3 regions of the Enterococcus sp. AAFC-DPL-6103 genome follow, and region 1 is predicted to be linked to each of the others. Evidence: predicted binding sites of a transcription regulator. Region 1 holds the regulator's gene; each other region holds the start of a gene.
The links. Region 1 encodes CtsR, which represses protease genes until heat stress. Its sites were predicted from a motif close to TTGGTCAAAAAAGGTCAAANA; they were not measured.
Positions count from the first base shown of each region.

Region 2: AC4BC3_RS08125 (ATP-dependent Clp protease ATP-binding subunit) is a predicted target of CtsR. The motif match lies at 3,946-3,966, and genes of this name have one in related genera.
Region 3: clpP (ATP-dependent Clp endopeptidase proteolytic subunit ClpP) is a predicted target of CtsR. The motif match lies at 4,229-4,249, and genes of this name have one in related genera.

Region 1 covers NZ_CM177102.1:2,594,925-2,601,525, reverse strand. The annotation lists tRNA gene AC4BC3_RS12525 (tRNA-Ala) at 75-147, shown strand; rRNA gene AC4BC3_RS12520 (23S ribosomal RNA) at 321-3,234, shown strand; rRNA gene rrf (5S ribosomal RNA) at 3,327-3,442, shown strand; tRNA gene AC4BC3_RS12510 (tRNA-Val) at 3,456-3,528, shown strand; tRNA gene AC4BC3_RS12505 (tRNA-Lys) at 3,532-3,604, shown strand; tRNA gene AC4BC3_RS12500 (tRNA-Leu) at 3,612-3,693, shown strand; tRNA gene AC4BC3_RS12495 (tRNA-Thr) at 3,716-3,788, shown strand; tRNA gene AC4BC3_RS12490 (tRNA-Gly) at 3,799-3,870, shown strand; tRNA gene AC4BC3_RS12485 (tRNA-Leu) at 3,887-3,972, shown strand; tRNA gene AC4BC3_RS12480 (tRNA-Arg) at 3,984-4,057, shown strand; tRNA gene AC4BC3_RS12475 (tRNA-Pro) at 4,075-4,148, shown strand; tRNA gene AC4BC3_RS12470 (tRNA-Arg) at 4,203-4,276, shown strand; gene AC4BC3_RS12465 (CtsR family transcriptional regulator) at 4,422-4,889, shown strand; gene AC4BC3_RS12460 (ATP-dependent Clp protease ATP-binding subunit) at 4,896-6,601, shown strand, end outside.
Region 2 covers NZ_CM177102.1:1,689,479-1,696,079, forward strand. The annotation lists gene AC4BC3_RS08105 (glycosyltransferase family 4 protein) at 1-264, opposite strand, end outside; gene AC4BC3_RS08110 (LTA glycolipid anchor biosynthesis glycosyltransferase, IagA/BgsA family) at 282-1,331, opposite strand; gene ptsP (phosphoenolpyruvate--protein phosphotransferase) at 1,518-3,245, opposite strand; gene AC4BC3_RS08120 (phosphocarrier protein HPr) at 3,245-3,511, opposite strand; gene AC4BC3_RS08125 (ATP-dependent Clp protease ATP-binding subunit) at 4,090-6,327, shown strand; gene AC4BC3_RS08130 (DUF1827 family protein) at 6,541-6,601, shown strand, end outside.
Region 3 covers NZ_CM177102.1:1,934,553-1,941,153, reverse strand. The annotation lists gene AC4BC3_RS09245 (alpha-L-rhamnosidase-related protein) at 1-232, shown strand, start outside; gene AC4BC3_RS09240 (MFS transporter) at 345-1,733, shown strand; gene nfsA (oxygen-insensitive NADPH nitroreductase) at 1,944-2,684, shown strand; gene AC4BC3_RS09230 (TetR/AcrR family transcriptional regulator) at 2,717-3,295, shown strand; gene clpP (ATP-dependent Clp endopeptidase proteolytic subunit ClpP) at 3,555-4,148, opposite strand; gene AC4BC3_RS09220 (hypothetical protein) at 4,332-4,859, shown strand; gene AC4BC3_RS09215 (glycerophosphodiester phosphodiesterase) at 5,140-5,871, shown strand; gene miaA (tRNA (adenosine(37)-N6)-dimethylallyltransferase MiaA) at 5,879-6,601, shown strand, end outside.

The sequences.
Region 1 (6,601 bases):
ACGGAGACTACACAGGTTTGTCATTATTACTTTGTTCAGTTTTGAGAGGTTTACTCTTATTATTTTTAATACTTGGGGCCTTAGCTCAGCTGGGAGAGCGCCTGCTTTGCACGCAGGAGGTCAGCGGTTCGATCCCGCTAGGCTCCATTAACAACATTAGTTGTTAATTTTGTTCATTGAAAACTGGATATTTGAAGTAAGATCAAAACAAACCGAGAACACCGCGTTGAATGAGTTTTTTAATAAGTTCAATTGCTTATTTTTCTTGACACGTTTCTATCGCTAGAAATGAAGTCAAAACCCAACCGTAAGGTTGATAAGGTTAAGTGAATAAGGGCGCACGGTGGATGCCTTGGCACTAGGAGCCGATGAAGGACGGGACTAACACCGATATGCTTTGGGGAGCTGTACGTAAGCTATGATCCAGAGATTTCCGAATGGGGGAACCCAGCATCTTTTATAGGATGTTACAAATATGTGAATACATAGCATATTTGAGGTAGACGCAGAGAACTGAAACATCTAAGTACCTGCAGGAAGAGAAAGAAAATTCGATTCCCTGAGTAGCGGCGAGCGAAACGGGAAAAGCCCAAACCAACAAGCTTGCTTGTTGGGGTTGTAGGACTCCGATATGGTAGTTTTTTCAGATAATCGAATGACTTGGAAAAGTCAGTCAAAGAGGGTAAAAACCCCGTAGATGAAATTTGGAAAGCACCTAGGAGGATCCTGAGTACGGCGGAACACGAGGAATTCCGTCGGAATCCGGGAGGACCATCTCCCAAGGCTAAATACTCCCTAGTGACCGATAGTGAACCAGTACCGTGAGGGAAAGGTGAAAAGCACCCCGGAAGGGGAGTGAAATAGAACCTGAAACCGTGTGCCTACAACAAGTCAAAGCCCGTTAATGGGTGATGGCGTGCCTTTTGTAGAATGAACCGGCGAGTTACGATTGCATGCGAGGTTAAGTCGAAGAGACGGAGCCGTAGCGAAAGCGAGTCTGAATAGGGCGTTTGAGTATGTAGTCGTAGACCCGAAACCATGTGATCTACCCATGTCCAGGTTGAAGGTGCGGTAAAACGCACTGGAGGACCGAACCCACGTACGTTGAAAAGTGCGGGGATGAGGTGTGGGTAGCGGAGAAATTCCAAACGAACTTGGAGATAGCTGGTTCTCTCCGAAATAGCTTTAGGGCTAGCCTCGGAATTGAGAATGATGGAGGTAGAGCACTGTTTGGACTAGGGGCCCATCTCGGGTTACCGAATTCAGATAAACTCCGAATGCCATTCATTCATATCCGGGAGTCAGACTGTGAGTGATAAGATCCATAGTCGAAAGGGAAACAGCCCAGACCACCAGCTAAGGTCCCAAAATATATGTTAAGTGGAAAAGGATGTGGGGTTGCACAGACAACTAGGATGTTGGCTCAGAAGCAGCCACCATTTAAAGAGTGCGTAATAGCTCACTAGTCGAGTGACCCTGCGCCGAAAATGTACCGGGGCTAAACATATTACCGAAGCTGTGGATAACACCTATGGTGTTATGGTAGGAGAGCGTTCTAAGGGCGTTGAAGGTAGATCGTGAGGACTACTGGAGCGCTTAGAAGTGAGAATGCCGGTATGAGTAGCGAAAGACAGGTGAGAATCCTGTCCACCGAATGACTAAGGTTTCCTGGGGAAGGCTCGTCCGCCCAGGGTTAGTCGGGACCTAAGCCGAGGCCGAAAGGCGTAGGCGATGGATAACAGGTTGATATTCCTGTACCCGTTGTTTTTGTTTGAGCAATGGAGGGACGCAGGAGGCTAAGGAAAGCAGACGATTGGAAATGTCTGTCCAAGCAGTAAGTCTTAGGTTGAGTCAAATGCTTAATCTTTTAAGGACAAGCTGTGATGGGGAGGGAAATAATAGTACCGAAGTTCCTGATGTCACACTGCCAAGAAAAGCTTCTAGTGAGAAAACAATGGCCCGTACCGCAAACCGACACAGGTAGTCGAGGAGAGAATCCTAAGGTGAGCGAGAGAACTCTCGTTAAGGAACTCGGCAAAATGACCCCGTAACTTCGGGAGAAGGGGTGCTGATCGTCAGATCAGCCGCAGTGAATAGGCCCAAGCGACTGTTTATCAAAAACACAGGTCTCTGCAAAATCGTAAGATGAAGTATAGGGGCTGACGCCTGCCCGGTGCTGGAAGGTTAAGAGGAGTGCTTAGCGTAAGCGAAGGTACGAATTGAAGCCCCAGTAAACGGCGGCCGTAACTATAACGGTCCTAAGGTAGCGAAATTCCTTGTCGGGTAAGTTCCGACCCGCACGAAAGGCGTAACGATTTGGGCACTGTCTCAACGAGAGACTCGGTGAAATTTTAGTACCTGTGAAGATGCAGGTTACCCGCGACAGGACGGAAAGACCCCATGGAGCTTTACTGTAGTTTGATATTGAGTGTCTGTACCGCATGTACAGGATAGGTAGGAGCCGTAGAAATCGGAACGCTAGTTTCGATGGAGGCGCTGGTGGGATACTACCCCTGCGTTATGGCCACTCTAACCCGCACCACTAATCGTGGTGGGAGACAGTGTCAGATGGGCAGTTTGACTGGGGCGGTCGCCTCCTAAAAGGTAACGGAGGCGCCCAAAGGTTCCCTCAGAATGGTTGGAAATCATTCGAAGAGTGTAAAGGCAGAAGGGAGCTTGACTGCGAGACCAACAAGTCGAGCAGGGACGAAAGTCGGGCTTAGTGATCCGGTGGTTCCGCATGGAAGGGCCATCGCTCAACGGATAAAAGCTACCCTGGGGATAACAGGCTTATCTCCCCCAAGAGTCCACATCGACGGGGAGGTTTGGCACCTCGATGTCGGCTCGTCGCATCCTGGGGCTGTAGTCGGTCCCAAGGGTTGGGCTGTTCGCCCATTAAAGCGGCACGCGAGCTGGGTTCAGAACGTCGTGAGACAGTTCGGTCCCTATCCGTCGCGGGCGTTGGAAATTTGAGAGGAGCTGTCCTTAGTACGAGAGGACCGGGATGGACTTACCGCTGGTGTACCAGTTGTTCTGCCAAGGGCATTGCTGGGTAGCTATGTAGGGAAGGGATAAACGCTGAAAGCATCTAAGTGTGAAGCCCACCTCAAGATGAGATTTCCCATTTCTTTAAGAAAGTAAGATCCCTGAGAGATGATCAGGTAGATAGGTCAGAAGTGGAAGTACAGTGATGTATGGAGCGGACTGATACTAATCGATCGAGGACTTAACCAAGAATGGTAAAAGAAAAAACTCGGAAGAGTTTGAGATTACTTCAAATCCAGTTTTGAGTGAGCAAAAGCAAACTCAATAAGATAACACCACAGTGTGGTGGCGATAGCGAGAAGGATACACCTGTAACCATGCCGAACACAGAAGTTAAGCTTCTTAGCGCCGATTGTAGTGAGGGGTTGCCCCTTGTGAGAGTAGGACGTCGCCACGCTTAAGTTATCAATGGAGGTTTAGCTCAGTTGGGAGAGCATCTGCCTTACAAGCAGAGGGTCAGCGGTTCGAACCCGTTAACCTCCATATGAGCCGTTAGCTCAGTTGGTAGAGCATCTGACTTTTAATCAGAGGGTCACAGGTTCGAGCCCTGTACGGCTCATATTTTTGCGGGTGTGGCGGAATTGGCAGACGCACTAGATTTAGGATCTAGCGCCTTACGGCGTGGGGGTTCAAGTCCCTTCACCCGCATTATATGAATATATCTATTCAAGCCGGCTTAGCTCAGTTGGTAGAGCATCTGATTTGTAATCAGAGGGTCGAGGGTTCAAATCCTTTAGCCGGCATCAAGTTTATGCGGAAATAGCTCAGTGGTAGAGCACCACCTTGCCAAGGTGGGGGTCGCGGGTTCGAACCCCGTTTTCCGCTTTGCCATTATCAAAACGCCGGGGTGGCGGAACTGGCAGACGCACAGGACTTAAAATCCTGCGGTGAGTGATCACCGTACCGGTTCGATTCCGGTCCTCGGCATTAACACATATGCGCCCATAGCTCAACTGGATAGAGTGTTTGACTACGGATCAAAAGGTTAGGGGTTCGACTCCTCTTGGGCGCGTAGTCTTTTTATTTTTTCGGGAAGTAGCTCAGCTTGGTAGAGCACTTGGTTTGGGACCAAGGGGTCGCAGGTTCGAATCCTGTCTTCCCGATTTTTTTATTGATTTTTTGTTGAATTCGTTTTATAATTTTTATAAATTGAATATGCGCCCATAGCTCAACTGGATAGAGTGTTTGACTACGGATCAAAAGGTTAGGGGTTCGACTCCTCTTGGGCGCGTTAATACGGAATAGTTTATTCCGTATTTTTTTTGGTTTAAAATGGTATTTTATTGAAACTTTTATTAACTAAAGGCATTCTCCTTTCATTCTTTGTTTAAATTAGCTATAATTAAGGTCAATATTAGTCAAAGGGAATGAAGAAGATGGCACATCAAAATACCTCGGATTTAATTGAGTCATATATAAAAAAAATTTTAGAAGAAAATGAAATGATTGAGATTCGAAGGATTGAAATGGCAGACCTCTTTAACTGCGTTCCTTCGCAAATAAATTATGTTATAAACACTCGCTTTACTATTCAACGCGGTTATTTAGTAGAAAGTAAACGCGGCGGTGGTGGCTATATTAGAATTGCAAAAGTTCGAATTTCTGACAAGAGACATATGTTAGACCAAATTAATCAGCTATTTGATGAAACAATCAGTGAAAAAGATTCATTTTCAATTATCCAAAAATTATATGAGGATAAAATGATTACAAAAAAAGAAGGAAATTTAATGCTTAGTGCTATTGCAAAAAGCACTCTAAATTACAGTGACCTGGAAGGTCATATTCGTGCTAGAATTCTACGAGCTTTTTTAGAACGGTTAAGTTATGAAGATGGGAAGTGAAGATTGATGGAAGAACTTTTTAATGAACGGGCCCAAGTAGTCTTGGAAATCGCACAAGATGAAGCAAAAAGATTAAAACACCAATCTGTTAGTTCTGAGCATATTTTATTAGCTTTAGTTTTAGAACCTAATGGAATTGCTGGGAAAGTTTTACGTGAGTTAGGCGTAAATGAAACAGATATTTATGAAGAAATTGAACATTTAATTGGTTATGGTGGCGTAAATAAGTATGTAGAAGGAATTTATCTTCCATACTCACCACGAATGAAACAAGTTTTTGCACTAGCAAATAGCGAAGCAAAAAAAATGAATATTCAAAAAATAGGTACAGAACAAATTTTATCTAGTTTGTTGAAAGATGAGAGTATTATGGCTACACGTATTCTTATTAACTTAGGAGTAGATGTTGCTACTGTTCGTCAAATACTTAAACGAAAAATGGGCATGAATGAAGGTCTTAAAAATAATGCTAGTCGTCGCAGAAATCCACAAGACAAGCGCCAAACTGTTAAAGGAACACCAACTTTAGACTCGTTAGCTCGCGATTTAACCAAACTAGCTAAAGAAAATAAATTAGATCCTGTTGTAGGTCGTTCAAAAGAAGTAAAAAGAGTAATCCAAGTATTAAGTCGACGAACAAAAAATAATCCAGTCCTTGTTGGGGAACCAGGTGTAGGTAAAACAGCTATCGCCGAAGGATTGGCTCAGAAAATTATTCTAGGTGAAGTACCTGAAGAAATGCGTTCAAAACGTTTGATGATGTTAGATATGGGTTCTTTAGTAGCAGGAACAAAATATCGTGGTGAATTTGAAGATCGTATGAAGAAAGTAATTGATGAAATTTACAATGATGGTCAAGTTATTTTGTTCATTGATGAGTTGCATACACTGATAGGTGCAGGTGGTGCGGAAGGCGCAATTGATGCATCAAATATTTTAAAACCAGCGTTAGCGCGTGGTGAGCTTCAAACAATTGGTGCGACAACTTTAAATGAATACCAAAAATATATTGAAAAAGATTCTGCTTTAGAAAGACGTTTTGCGCGTATTCAAGTCGATGAACCTTCAACTGAAGAAGCAGAAGAAATTTTGCGAGGTCTACGTTCACGTTATGAAGAGCATCATGGTGTAGCAATTACAGACGAAGCTTTGCGTGCCGCCGTTACTCTTTCTGTTCGCTACATCAATTCAAGGCAACTTCCAGATAAGGCAATTGATTTGATTGATGAATCTGCAGCAAAAGTTCGGTTAGATCAAACAAGTGATGTAAGCGAGACTACAGTAGTTAAAGCTGAGATTGAGCGTTTGGTTATTGAGAAAGAAAGAGCCATTCAGAAACAAGATTTTGAAACCGCGGCCCTTTTGCGTAATAAAGAAAAGAAAGCTACACAAAAACTTGAAAAACTTTTATTGATTGAAGAAAAAAATACGAATGGTTATGCCAATCGAGTGACTGATGAAGATGTCGCAACAGTAGTTTCTGAATGGACAGGCGTTCCATTACAGCAACTGGAGAAAAAAGAAAGCGAACGTTTATTAGAATTAGAAGCATTATTACATGAACGAGTAGTAGGACAAGATGAAGCGGTTAAAGCAGTTTCTAGAGCAATCCGTCGTGCACGAAGTGGTTTGAAAGATCCACAACGACCGATTGGTTCATTCATGTTTCTTGGGCCAACAGGTGTCGGGAAAACAGAACTTGCAAAAGCATT
Region 2 (6,601 bases), 910 kb from region 1:
GATCAAATCTAGTTCCAACTCCTTGGCAACTAAATAAGCATACCACATGCCTCTCACAACGATTCGCCGATCTTTGAAAGAAACAAACGGAACACTGGGCATTCTAATAACATCTTTTTCTAATTTATCCGCATTCGGATCTGTTGTAGTGAAAATATAGACTTCATGACCATTTTTTTCAAGCTCATCTTTTAATGTCTTGATTGACGTAGAAACTCCGCTAACTTGCGGAAAATAGGTATCGGTAAAAAAGCCAACTTTCATGTTTTTTTGCCTCCAAACTACCTTTTCATTGATTTACTTTTTTTAACCTCTAAAGGTGTTCCTTGTTCCTCCAACACCGTTTCATAAACTTTTTGAAGTTCTTGGCCAATTCGCTCGATGCTTCGCTCCTCAGCTGTTTTATAGCCAGCTTGCACTAAACTTGGAATCTCTTTTTCAGTTATTTGTCTGATTTTCTCAATAAATTCTTGATTCGTTCGTCCCATATAACAGTTTTTACCATCTTGTAACCAGCCTTCATAAACTGGAATATCTCTAACTAAAACATTTTGTTGACTTGCTAACGCCTCTAAAACAACGATTCCTTCCGTTTCTTCATAGGAAGGAAAGAAAAACAAATCTGCACCAGAATAAGCACCTTCAATGACATCTCCACGAATATAACCAGGAAATATAACATTTTTTGGATGATCTTCTTTGACGATTTTTCGAATATTTTTAGGGATCGAGTACATCGGTACATGACCAAACCAAATAAATGTGTACTCAGGTATTTCTCTCGCAATTTCAACGAAGTCAATGATTCCCTTTCGTTCAAAAAATAAGCCAACACAAATCACTACTTTTTGATTTGGAGATAAATCGAAATATTCTCTAAATTTTTGTTCTTTCGTAAGATCCGGTTGATATTTATCTAAATCAATCCCATTGGAAATCGCACGAATGGGAACTTCAATTCCGTAGCTTTCCAATAACCTTTTAGAATATGGCGTAGGCGTAATCAAATAGTCTGCCTTTTGGTACAAACTCACTAGATATTTTTTGACGACAGGAGATAATTGGTTAGACCCAATAAACGAATTGCGAAAGTCTTCTTCTGTCGAATGTGCATGATAAACAACCTTTTTGCCATCTCTTCGTGCTTTGTTAACCATATTATGACTATTGATACCATAAGTATTAATGTGCAAAATGTCATAGTCGTCATTGGTATCTAAGGTATAGGGAATCCCTACATCTGACAAAGCACGCTTTTGATGATCAAGCGCACGTCCAATCCCAGATTTTGCAAGTATTTTTTCACTTTCAAAATATAATAATACTTTCACCTTACGTCCCCCTTCTCCTCTATAGTATAACATAGCCATGAAACTGTCACTCAAACTTAAGCCCTATTTTTCAACAACTTTAAAAGTAAGCGATTCAATTGAAAAAACTAATTCGATTTTGAGAAAACAAAAAAGTGTTAGAAATCTCACTAAATTAGCAAAATTTCTAACACTTAACAATCAAACTTATTTTACGTATTCATTTACAAGCTCAACGACTTCTTCCATTGTATCGCAGTCTTTCAACGCGCGATCAGCAAGTTCAGCCATTTTCGTTGTATCTAAACGTTTCATCAAGCTACGTGTTTTGAGGATAGATGTTGCACTCATTGAGAACTCATCTAAGCCCATACCAACTAATAGAGGCACGGCTGTTTGATCTCCAGCCATTTCTCCACACATTCCAGCCCATTTGCCTTCAGCATGTGCTGCGTCAATTACGTTTTTAATTAAACGTAAGATTGATGGATTGTAAGGTTGATATAGATATGAAACACGTTCGTTCATGCGGTCAGCAGCCATAGTGTATTGGATCAAGTCATTTGTACCTACTGAGAAGAAGTCAACTTCCTTAGCAAACTTGTCAGCAATAACAGCTGCGGCAGGAATTTCAATCATAATTCCGACTTGGATCGTATCAGATACTTCCACGCCTTCATTGATTAATTTTTGTTTTTCATCTTCAAAGATTCCTTTTGCTGCACGGAATTCTTTCAAAGTAGCTACCATTGGGAACATGATACGCAAGTTACCATGAACAGAGGCGCGTAATAATGCACGCATTTGTGTGCGGAACATATCGTCACCTTGTTCAGACAAGCTGATACGTAGTGCACGATACCCTAAGAATGGGTTCATTTCGTGTGGTAATTGTAAGTAAGGCAGTTCTTTGTCCCCACCGATGTCCATTGTACGAACAACAACAGGTTTACCTTCCATACCTTCTAAGACAGCTTTATAAGCTTCATATTGGTCATCTTCTGTAGGGAAGTCTGGAGAATCCATGTATAAGAATTCTGTACGATAAAGACCAACAGCTTCTCCGCCGTTGTTATGAACACCAACTAAATCTTTTGGCGTTCCGATATTTGCAGCCAATTCAAAATGCTTGCCATCAGCTGTAACTGTTTCAGCATTTTTTAATTTTTCCCATTCTGCTTTTTGTGCAGCATAAGATTCGCCTGCTTTAGTAAATTCAGCCTTTTGTTCGTCTGTTGGTTCGATGATAACGTCACCTTCGATACCATTAACAGCCAACATTTGGCCTTCTTTTACTTTAGCAGTGATTTCTTTTGTTCCAACGATTGCTGGAATTTCTAAAGAACGAGCCATAATCGCAGAGTGAGAAGTACGTCCACCAATATCAGTCACAAAAGCTTTAACGAATGTACGATCTAATTGAGCTGTGTCACTTGGTGTCAAATCATGGGCAACAACGACAACTTCTTCATTGATCATTGAAGGATTTGGCAAGTTCACACCTAATAGATGCGCTAAAATACGTTTTGCAACGTCACGAATATCAGCAGCACGTTCTTGCATATAAGCGTTGTCATCCATAGCTTCAAACATGCCAATATACATATCAGTTACTTCTTTAAGAGCTGATTCAGCATTCACACTGTTATCTTTAATATTTTGCTTGATTTGACCAATCATTTCTGGGTCTGATAGAACCATCAAATGAGCATCAAATACTTGCGCTTCTGCTTCACCTAAGCTTTGCGCTGCTTTTTCACGAATTTGTTGCAATTCTTCAGTAGATTTTGATAATGCAGCATCTAAACGAGTTTCTTCAGCATCTGTATCTTCTACTGTTGTCTTACTGAATGATAAATCCGGTTGAACTAGCAGGTAAGCTTTTGCAACGGCTACACCGTCACTAGCGGCAATCCCTTTTAGCATTTCAACCATTATTCAGATAAGCCTTCTTTCTTCATTGTTTCTACGATAGCTGCCATAGCGTCTGCTTCGTCAGCACCTTCAGCTGTAATTGTAACGTCAGAACCTTGACCTACACCTAAAGACATAACGCCCATGATAGATTTCAAGTTTACTGATTTACCTTTATACTCTAAGTTTACATCAGAGTTAAATTTGCTTGCTGTTTGTACTAATAATGTAGCTGGACGTGCGTGGATCCCAGTTTCTGCTACTACGTGAAATTCTTTCTTTTCCATATTGATCGGTCTCCTTTAAGTGAGTGTTGTTTTTATGTGAGGGTTTTCTTTTTTAGCAATCCAGAAGATTTCTAATAAAGCTTTACCCTTTCATTTGTAAAGATTACCATTTTTTGTCGACAGATACAACAGTTTTCATTCAAATTCAGCGAAAAGTATTTTATTTAAACTTCTTTTCTTTTCGTTATTGGATTTACTCTTTCGCATTCGTCCATTGATTGCGTTTCCAACAATTACCAAGTATTTTATCTTCTTTTTTTTGACAAATCACACAAATTTTTTACTCCCTACCTTCTTAATAAAAAGAACAAAACTTGTTATGTAGCTTCAAACATCCTTTCTACTAGACATGCCTTTATTACGCTAATTTAAATACAGAATTGATTCGAGTAAAAATAGTTGATTCTCTTCTTTTTTTTAGTATAATAAATTCAAAGGTCAAAAATGGTCAATAGACTTTCTTTACCTTCTCAACTAACTAATAATTGGAAAAAAGATAAGTGTTTTCTTTTTACCTCTTGAAATATGCGTTGTAAAATAAAGATGCAACCCATTTTGTGAAAGGACGTGAACAACACATGCTTTGTCAAAATTGTGGCAAAAATGAAGCAACGATTCATTTATACGCAACAGTTAACGGACATCGTGCGCAATTAGATTATTGCCAGAGCTGTTATCAAAAAATCAAAAATCAAAAAAATGGAGGTCTGACAAACATGGCCCAAAACGATCCATTTGGATTTGGTAGTCTTGACGATCTATTCCGTTCAATGTCTAATCAAATGCAACAACAAGGAAATAGTTATGAACAAACACCACCTACTCAATTCGGTGGCGGAAATAATTTCAACGGTGGACAACCCCCACAAGGAAATCCTGAAGGTTTACTTGGAGAGTATGGCATTAATATTACCGAGCAAGCTCGCCAAGGTGACATCGATCCAGTCATCGGTCGTGATGAAGAAATTAAACGCGTGGTTGAGATCCTCAACCGCCGAACAAAAAATAATCCTGTTTTAATTGGTGAACCCGGTGTTGGTAAAACAGCAGTTGTTGAGGGATTAGCGCAAAAAATCGTTGATGGTGATGTTCCTCAAAAACTGATGGACAAAGAAGTCATTCGTCTGGATGTCGTTTCTTTAGTTCAAGGAACTGGCATTCGCGGTCAATTTGAAGAACGCATGCAAAAATTGATTGAAGAGATCACACAAGCAGAAAATGTCATCTTATTTATTGATGAAGTTCATGAGATCGTCGGTGCAGGTGCTGCTGGCGATGGAAACATGGATGCTGGAAATATTTTAAAACCTGCTTTGGCTCGTGGCGAGCTTCAAATGGTGGGTGCTACGACTTTGAATGAATATCGAATTATTGAAAAAGATGCTGCACTCGAACGTCGGATGCAACCTGTCCGCGTCGATGAACCAACTGTTGATGAAACAATCAGTATTTTAAAAGGTTTACAAAAACGTTATGAAGACTATCATCATGTAAAATATACTGATGAAGCAATCAAAGCTGCTGCTGTTTTATCTAATCGTTACGTGCAAGATCGCTTTCTACCTGATAAAGCAATTGATTTATTAGATGAAACTGGTTCAAAGAAAAACTTAACTATTCAAATCGTTGATCCAAAAACGATTGATAAAAAATTACAAGAAGCTGAAAAACAAAAAACACAGGCTTCTAATGAAGAGGACTTTGAAAAAGCAGCTTATTACCGTGATCAAATCAATAAACTGCAAAAAATGAAAGAAAAACAAATCACTGATGAAGAAACACCAGTCATCACAGAAAAAGATATGGAAAAAATCGTTGAACAACGCACAGGCATTCCCGTTGGCGAATTAAAAGAAAAAGAACAAACACAGCTTAAAAATCTTGCAACGGATTTGAAAGCACACGTTATCGGTCAAGACAATGCGGTTGAACGCGTTGCAAAAGCCATTCGACGTAACCGTGTCGGCTTAAGTAAAAAAGACCGCCCAATTGGTTCATTCTTATTTGTTGGACCTACTGGTGTTGGAAAAACAGAACTTGCTAAACAGTTAGCTTTCGAGTTATTTGGTTCTGAGGATTCAATGATTCGTTTCGACATGTCTGAATACATGGAAAAACACAGCGTATCAAAATTGATTGGTTCCCCTCCTGGCTATATTGGTTATGAAGAAGCAGGTCAACTAACTGAAAAAGTCCGCCGCAATCCATATAGCCTAATCTTGCTTGATGAAGTTGAAAAGGCACATCCAGATGTCTTACACATGTTCTTGCAAATTTTGGATGATGGTCGTTTGACAGATGCACAAGGTCGGACAGTCAGCTTCAAAGATACGATCATCATTATGACAAGTAATGCTGGCACAGGTAAAGTGGAAGCAAATGTTGGTTTTGGTGCGGCGAGAGAAGGCGTTACTCGTTCTGTCTTGAATCAATTAAACAATTATTTCACACCAGAATTCTTGAACCGTTTTGACGGTATCATTGAATTCAGTGCTTTATCAAAAGAAGATTTGATGTCAATCGTTACTTTAATGCTGAACGATGTGAATGATATGTTAGCAGTACAACAACTTCATATTGAAGTACCAGAAAATGTCAAAGAAAAATTAGTTGATCTAGGATATGATCCATCCATGGGCGCACGTCCACTTCGTCGCACAATCCAAGAACAAATTGAAGACGGAATCGCGGAATTTTATCTAGATCATCCAACCATTCATGACTTGAAAGCCAAACTAGATAAAGAAAACCGAATCGTTATTACATCGAAACCTGAACGTTTGGCAAAAGAATCAAACTCTGAAACTGCCGAATAGTCAGCAACTAAAAATTTTTGCAGTATTCACTCGAAAAAGAAGTCGAGCTTTCTTCCATTTGTTTTACAAATTTCTTAGAAAGTTCGGCTTTTCTTCTTCATTTATTTTCAAATAACAATGCAAATTACTTTTCATTTTATGAGAAAAAAATTATAATTAGGTAAATAATTCTGTTACTTATGTACTTATGCGTAAAGAAGAGAGGTGAGCGCCATGAAATTAGTAAACGTGACGAATAGCCATTCACGCCTTGTATTAAATCAATTAGAAAATA
Region 3 (6,601 bases), 660 kb from region 1:
CCATCATGTGGTGGAAGCATTATTTCTGGCGAATTGCCGCGAAGAAGCGATTCAATTGATGAAAGACTATTGGGGAAAAATGATGGACTTAGGTGCGGATACTTTTTGGGAAGCCTTTAAACCAGAAGATTTAGACTTTTCTCCTTACGGCAGCCCAATATTAAATAGCTATTGTCACGCGTGGAGTTGCACACCGGCGTATTTGATTGGAAAATATCTAGTGGAAAATTAGTCTTGCTAAAAATCATGGATCATTCTGTATATTTCTACAGGATGATCCATAGATTAATCATGTGGTGAAAGCGGTTGTAATTGCTGGTAGATCATTTTAAAGGAGTTTTATTATGGAAACGACACAAATGAATCAATTGAAAAGAAACCAATTCAACATTTGGCGACAACGGATTGGCTACGGTGTTTCTGATTTAGCCTGTAACCTTATTTGGCAAATGATTTCACTTTATCTTCTGTACTTTTATACAGATGTCATGCATTTAAATGCCGCAGCAATCAGTTTGATGTTTGTTGTTACGCGCTTTGTAGACGGGATCACCGATTTATTGGTGGGCTATTTGATCGATCATACCAATACGCGTTGGGGAAAATCACGGCCTTATTTTCTTTTCGGAGCGATTCCTTTTGCGCTCTTTGCTTTTTTATGTTTCAGTGTCCCTGATTTTTCTGCCTCAGGGAAATTAGTGTATGCGTATATCACCTACTTTGGGTTATCGCTAGCATACACTTTGGTCAACGTACCAATGGCTTCAATTTTACCTAGTTTAACAAGTGATACAGAAGAAAGAACAGCGTTATCAACTTCACGAAAATTTTTTGCCTTTCTTGGTGCAACGATCGTCAGCTCTTGCGCATTCGCTTTGGTGGCCTTTTTTGGACATGGAAATGAACAAATTGGCTTCAAAATTGTCATGGGGATCTTCGGAATTATTAGTTGTCTTTTATTCTTTTTTACGTTCTTCAATGTTCGAGAATTACCAGTCCATGGGGTGAAAAATCCCTCACTTAAGACAGTTTTGACTTCGTTAAAACAAAATAAACCTTGGTTGGTCTTTGCCGTCAATATTCTTTTTATGTGGACTAGTTTCTTTATTCAATCAAGTGCGTTAGTTTATTATTTTTCTGTTGTCGTCGGCAGCAAATCACTGTCAGTTACGGTAGCAACGATTATGTCGATTGTCCCAATGTTTGCAAACTTTTTCGTCCCGCTGCTTGCTAAATTATTTGGCAAACGAAACTTGTATCTTTTGTCTTCGGGTATCCAGTTAGTTGGTTTAATCGTGATCATGTTTGCAGCTAGTCGTATACCAGGCATTCTAGTAGGGGCTTTTATTTCAGCAATTGGTTATGGTGTGAAAGAAAGTATTTATTTTTCTATGCAAGCAGATTCAGTTGATTTTGGGGAATGGAAGACAGGGATCAATGTCTCTGGTTCTCTTTCAGCAATCAATGGCTTTTTAGGAAAAGTAGCACAGGCAATTTCTGGTGGACTAGCAAGTGGATTGTTAGCTTGGGGAATGTATCAGCCCGGAGCAGCTGTGCAAACTGAACGAACAATTTTTGCCATCCAAGCAATGTATCTTTATGTCCCAATATTCTTGATTATTTGTTCGATAGTAACCATGCTATTTTATCATTTAGATACAATTTATCCGCAAATAAAAGCTGATTTAGAGCAAAAGAAAGTTATTGAAGCCCAAAACAAAAAAGCATCATGAGTAAGTTAAAACAAAACAGTCAGGACTTAGTTCTGACTGTTTTTTGTAATGAATAAAGCCATAAGAATAGCCTGGATAGCAAAAAGAAAACGGCGTATCGATTTAGAGTTCCCAAATTTATTTACTAACTTTTGAAAAAATGATTTTTGACTGATTGGTACAAAAATGATAAACTAAAAAAATAGTACGGAATGAAAGGAACGAATTAGTATGAATGAAACCATTGATTTATTACAAAAGCATGTTTCTGTTCGACAATTTTCAGATAAAAAAATGTCAGAGACGCAAGTGAAAGAATTGATTCTTTCTGCTCAAGCAGCTTCCTCATCCAGTTTTTTGCAAGCATATTCGATTATCGGAATCGAAGAGGAAGAGCTCAAAAGAAAAATTGCTCGATTAGCGGGCAACCAACCATTTATTGCTGAAGGCAGTCACTTTTTTATCTTTTGCGCAGATATGCAAAGACTAAATAAATTAGCTAAAAAAAGGAATGTTGATATTCAACTGACACTCGAAGGAATAGATGCTACTTTAGTAGGGACGGTAGATGCGAGCTTAGCTGCCCAAAACATGACAATAGCAGCAGAATCAATGGGGATGGGCGTATGTTACATTGGGGGAATCCGTGACGCCATCGTAGAAATTTCTGAAATGCTGGAATTACCAGAATATGTTTTCCCAATCTTTGGATTAGTTATCGGTTATCCTAAAGTACGAAATGACTTGAAGCCTAGAATGCCGATTACAGGTATTTATCATGTCAATAAATACAATAATGAGACAGACCGAGTAGTGGATGAATATGAAGAACAAACAAAAAATTATTATGCCCATCGAACAGGTGGCGCTAAGAAACATTCTTGGGCTGAAAGTGTCTTAAGTAGTCTAAAAAGATTACCAAGAACGGAAACGAAACCTTTCCTAAATCAACAAGGCATGGCTAAAAAATAAATTTTGATCAGAAATGGTAGGTGACTCTTTTTATGACAGGAAGACCAAGAAAATGTAGCAAAGAAGAATTAATTGAAAAGGCGATGAATGAATTTTGGGCACGTGGGTATGAGGCATGTTCCACTGATCATTTATGTCGGAAGATCGGAGTCGGCAAAGGTAGTTTTTACAACGCGTTTGAAACTAAACATGCACTATATGTTGAAACGCTGAAATATTACCATGAACTTTGGTTGGAAGAACAAATTGCGCTCTTGTCGCAGCCAATCGCGCTCAAGCAACGGTTAGAAAATTTATTGAATTGGGCAGTAGCGGTGGATTTTGGCGATCAAAGACAAGGATGCTACCTGATCAATGCAGCTATAGAACGGGGAAAAACGGATGAAGCCGTTGTTCACTGGACCAAAAAACATGTGGATGTACTAGGGCAAAAAATCCAGATGGAAATTCAACGTAGTATAGATGAGAAGGAATTAAACACAGCTAAAACTGCAACAGAATTAACAACGATGTTTCTAACGAGTTATTATGGCTTGCGAACATTAAATGCGTCTGTTCAAAGTGAAGAAATGGCGAAAACGATCGTAGCAAATGCCATGGCAGCTTTTTGAGTGAGCATGCAATGTGTGAGTGAATCATTTTCTTGCCAGACTGTTAATAACGAATGTCACCGAAACGCTCTTATATAAAGAAAAGTAGCCCGAAAAATACGGAGCAAGAGAAATATCACTTCAGATCAAGTGTTTAGGAAAAAATTTATCTAAAAAAGAACCAGCCTTATTAACGATAAGGCTGGTTCTTTTTGTGTCTTTTCAATTATAAGAAATTCTATCACTGATCAAAGTTAAATTGTGCTGGTCTGTTAGCCGTTTACTTCAAAGCAGAGTTGTTTTCCATTACTTCGTCGATCAAGCCATAATCTTTTGCTTGCTGAGCAGTCATATAATTGTCACGATCAGTATCTTTTTCGATGACTTCAAGTGGTTGACCTGTACGTTCAGCTAAGATTTTGTTTAAGCGTTCACGAGTTTGTAAAATGTGGCGTGCAGCAATTTCAATTTCAGTTGCTTGACCTTGTGCGCCACCAAGTGGTTGGTGAATCATGATTTCTGCATTTGGCAAAGCAAAACGTTTGCCTTTTGTACCAGCGGTTAGTAAGAAGCTACCCATTGAAGCAGCCATCCCCATAACGATTGTTTGGACATCTGCTTTGACAAAGTTCATTGTGTCATAAATGGCCATACCTGCTGTCACAGATCCACCTGGAGAGTTGATATAAAGATAAATATCTTTTTCAGAGTCTTGAGCATCAAGGAAAAGCAATTGTGCAATGATCGAATTTGCAAGATCATCTGTTACTTGTCCACTCAACATGATGATACGGTCTTTTAATAGACGAGAATAAATATCGTAGGCTCTTTCACCACGAGATGATTGTTCGATAACTGTAGGAATTAAATTCATTCTAAATTTCCTCCTTAAAATTCTTTCAAAGTTAGTGTAACACAAAGTGTTCTTAAATACCTAAGAAGAAGTATACCTTTTTGGTCAACAAAGGTCAAATGAAAAAACTTCGACAAATTGGTCGAAGAAAGACTTCTTTATGTTATGATAAAAAGAGAACAGAAACAAGGAGGAGCAATAGATTTGGAAGTGGGAATCATAGGTTTTATCGGCGTTCTTTTGGGTGCAGTGGTTGTCTATCTTGGCATGGCGATCCAGATGCGCCATTTAGAAAATAAAGAAACACGTCGACGTGAATTAGAACTAAAGGTCAAAGAAATTGAAACGTTGAATCAATTGAATAAGAAAATCAATGAGATTTTGCAAAAACGTTCCACTCTAATGGAAGAGTATGTCAGCTTTGACGCATTTGATGACTGCTACATCACGATTGACGATTTTGCTTATTTGCAATCATATGCGACACAAAATAATTTTTATTTACCTAACTATATTTTAGATGAATTGTTCAAAACAATTGCCCATCGAAAAGTAATTCTTTCACCTGATGAAACAATGAAAGTAGGTGGATATGCGTATAAAGGTGGTCGTGTCATTTTAGAAAACTTTAGTGATAATTTGACTGAGATGATCAACGAGAAAAAACTACAATTAAAAAATCTGACGAAACAACCAATCGGTTTCTTTTCAAAAGATGACGTGTGGAGCTAACTAGAAAATCAATGAGCAGCAGAACCTTGACGAGAGTCAGGGTTCTTTTTTGTTGCAGATAGAAAATCTTTCTTAAAAGATTGGTTCAGCTTGGTATGATGGATGCGTTTAGCAACAAATTTATTTGTGAGCTTTTTAAAGTAAAAAATCGAAAAAATGCGTAGCTATATAAAAACAGCGAGAGTTCTTTGAAGTACTTGTTCCTTGTTCAGCTAGGGTCAGTGCTTGAGCTAGAACTTCTTCCATATGTTACAATAGTACTCGATTGGAGTGAATGAATATGGTACAGATTTACGCACATCGCGGGAGTAGCGGAACACATCCTGAAAATACATTGCCAGCATTTGCCGAAGCAGTTCGTGTTGGTTCAGATGGAATCGAGTTAGACGTTCATCTTAGTGCAGATGGCCAAATAGTTGTGATGCATGATGAAGAAGTGGATCGAACAACAAATGGTAAAGGATTACTTCGCGAAAAAACGTTGGAAGAAATCAAAAAGTTGAACGCCGGTAGTTGGTTTAGCAAAGATTTTTCTGCGGCAAAAGTGCCAACTTTAAAAGAGGTACTGAACCTTTTGCTCCAAAAAAACTACCGCGGTGTATTAATGATCGAATTAAAGACAGATAAGTATGAATATCCTCAAATTGAGGATAAAGTTTCTGCCTTGTTGCAACAGTCTTGGCCGTTTGAACATGGGTATTGCAGTTTCAACCTTGCTTCTCTAGAGCGCATGGCGAAACTAGAACCCGGTGTTCAATTAGATGTTTTAACAGGGACTTCAAAAAATAAAATCATGTACGCAAAGGAAAACGAATTTATCGAAGGTGTTCATCCCAAAAAGACTTGGTTGCAAGAACAATCTGGACAAGTAGGAATGTTTGATAAACCTATTCGACCATGGACGATCAATACAGAAGAAGAAATCAATTGGTGCTATGGACTTGGAGTGACAGGAATCATTACTGATTATCCTGAGAGAGCCATTCGCCTGAAACAATTTATGAAAAAGTAGGATGCTTATGAAAAAAGTATTAGTAATTGTTGGCCCAACGGCTGTTGGTAAAACAGCTTTGAGCATTGAATTAGCAAAAAAATTTAATGGGGAAATCATTAGTGGTGATTCCTTGCAAGTGTACCAAAAACTAGACATTGGAACAGCGAAGGTCACCAAAAAAGAAATGGCTGGCGTACCACATCATTTGATTGATGTGATCGAGCCGACGCAACGTTACTCAGTTGCTGATTTTCAGCAGTCTGCTAGACAATTGATTACTGAAATCACGGCTAGAGGTCATTTGCCAATTATTGCAGGGGGCACAGGATTGTATATTCAGTCTTTACTTTATGATTATCAATTGGGTGCTGCAGATAAGCAACAAGATGAAACCAAACTAGTTCGCCAAAAATACGAAACATTTGCTGATGAATATGGAAAAGAGGCTTTGTGGAGGATGCTTAAAGAAAAAGATCCAGAAGCTGCAGAAAAAATTCATTGGAACAATCAGCGAAAAGTTGTCCGGGCGCTGGAAGTTTTAGAAACAACTGGATTCAGCATTACTGCCCCAAAAGAACAACCAAAACAATTATACGATTATTACATGATTGGCTTGGATACCAACCGGGAGAAGCTTTATGAACGAATCAATTTACGAGTGGATCTGATGCTAAAAGCTGGTTTGGAGGATGAGGCACATTTTGTTTATCAATTAGGTGATACACAAGCAAGTCAAGGAATTGGGTAC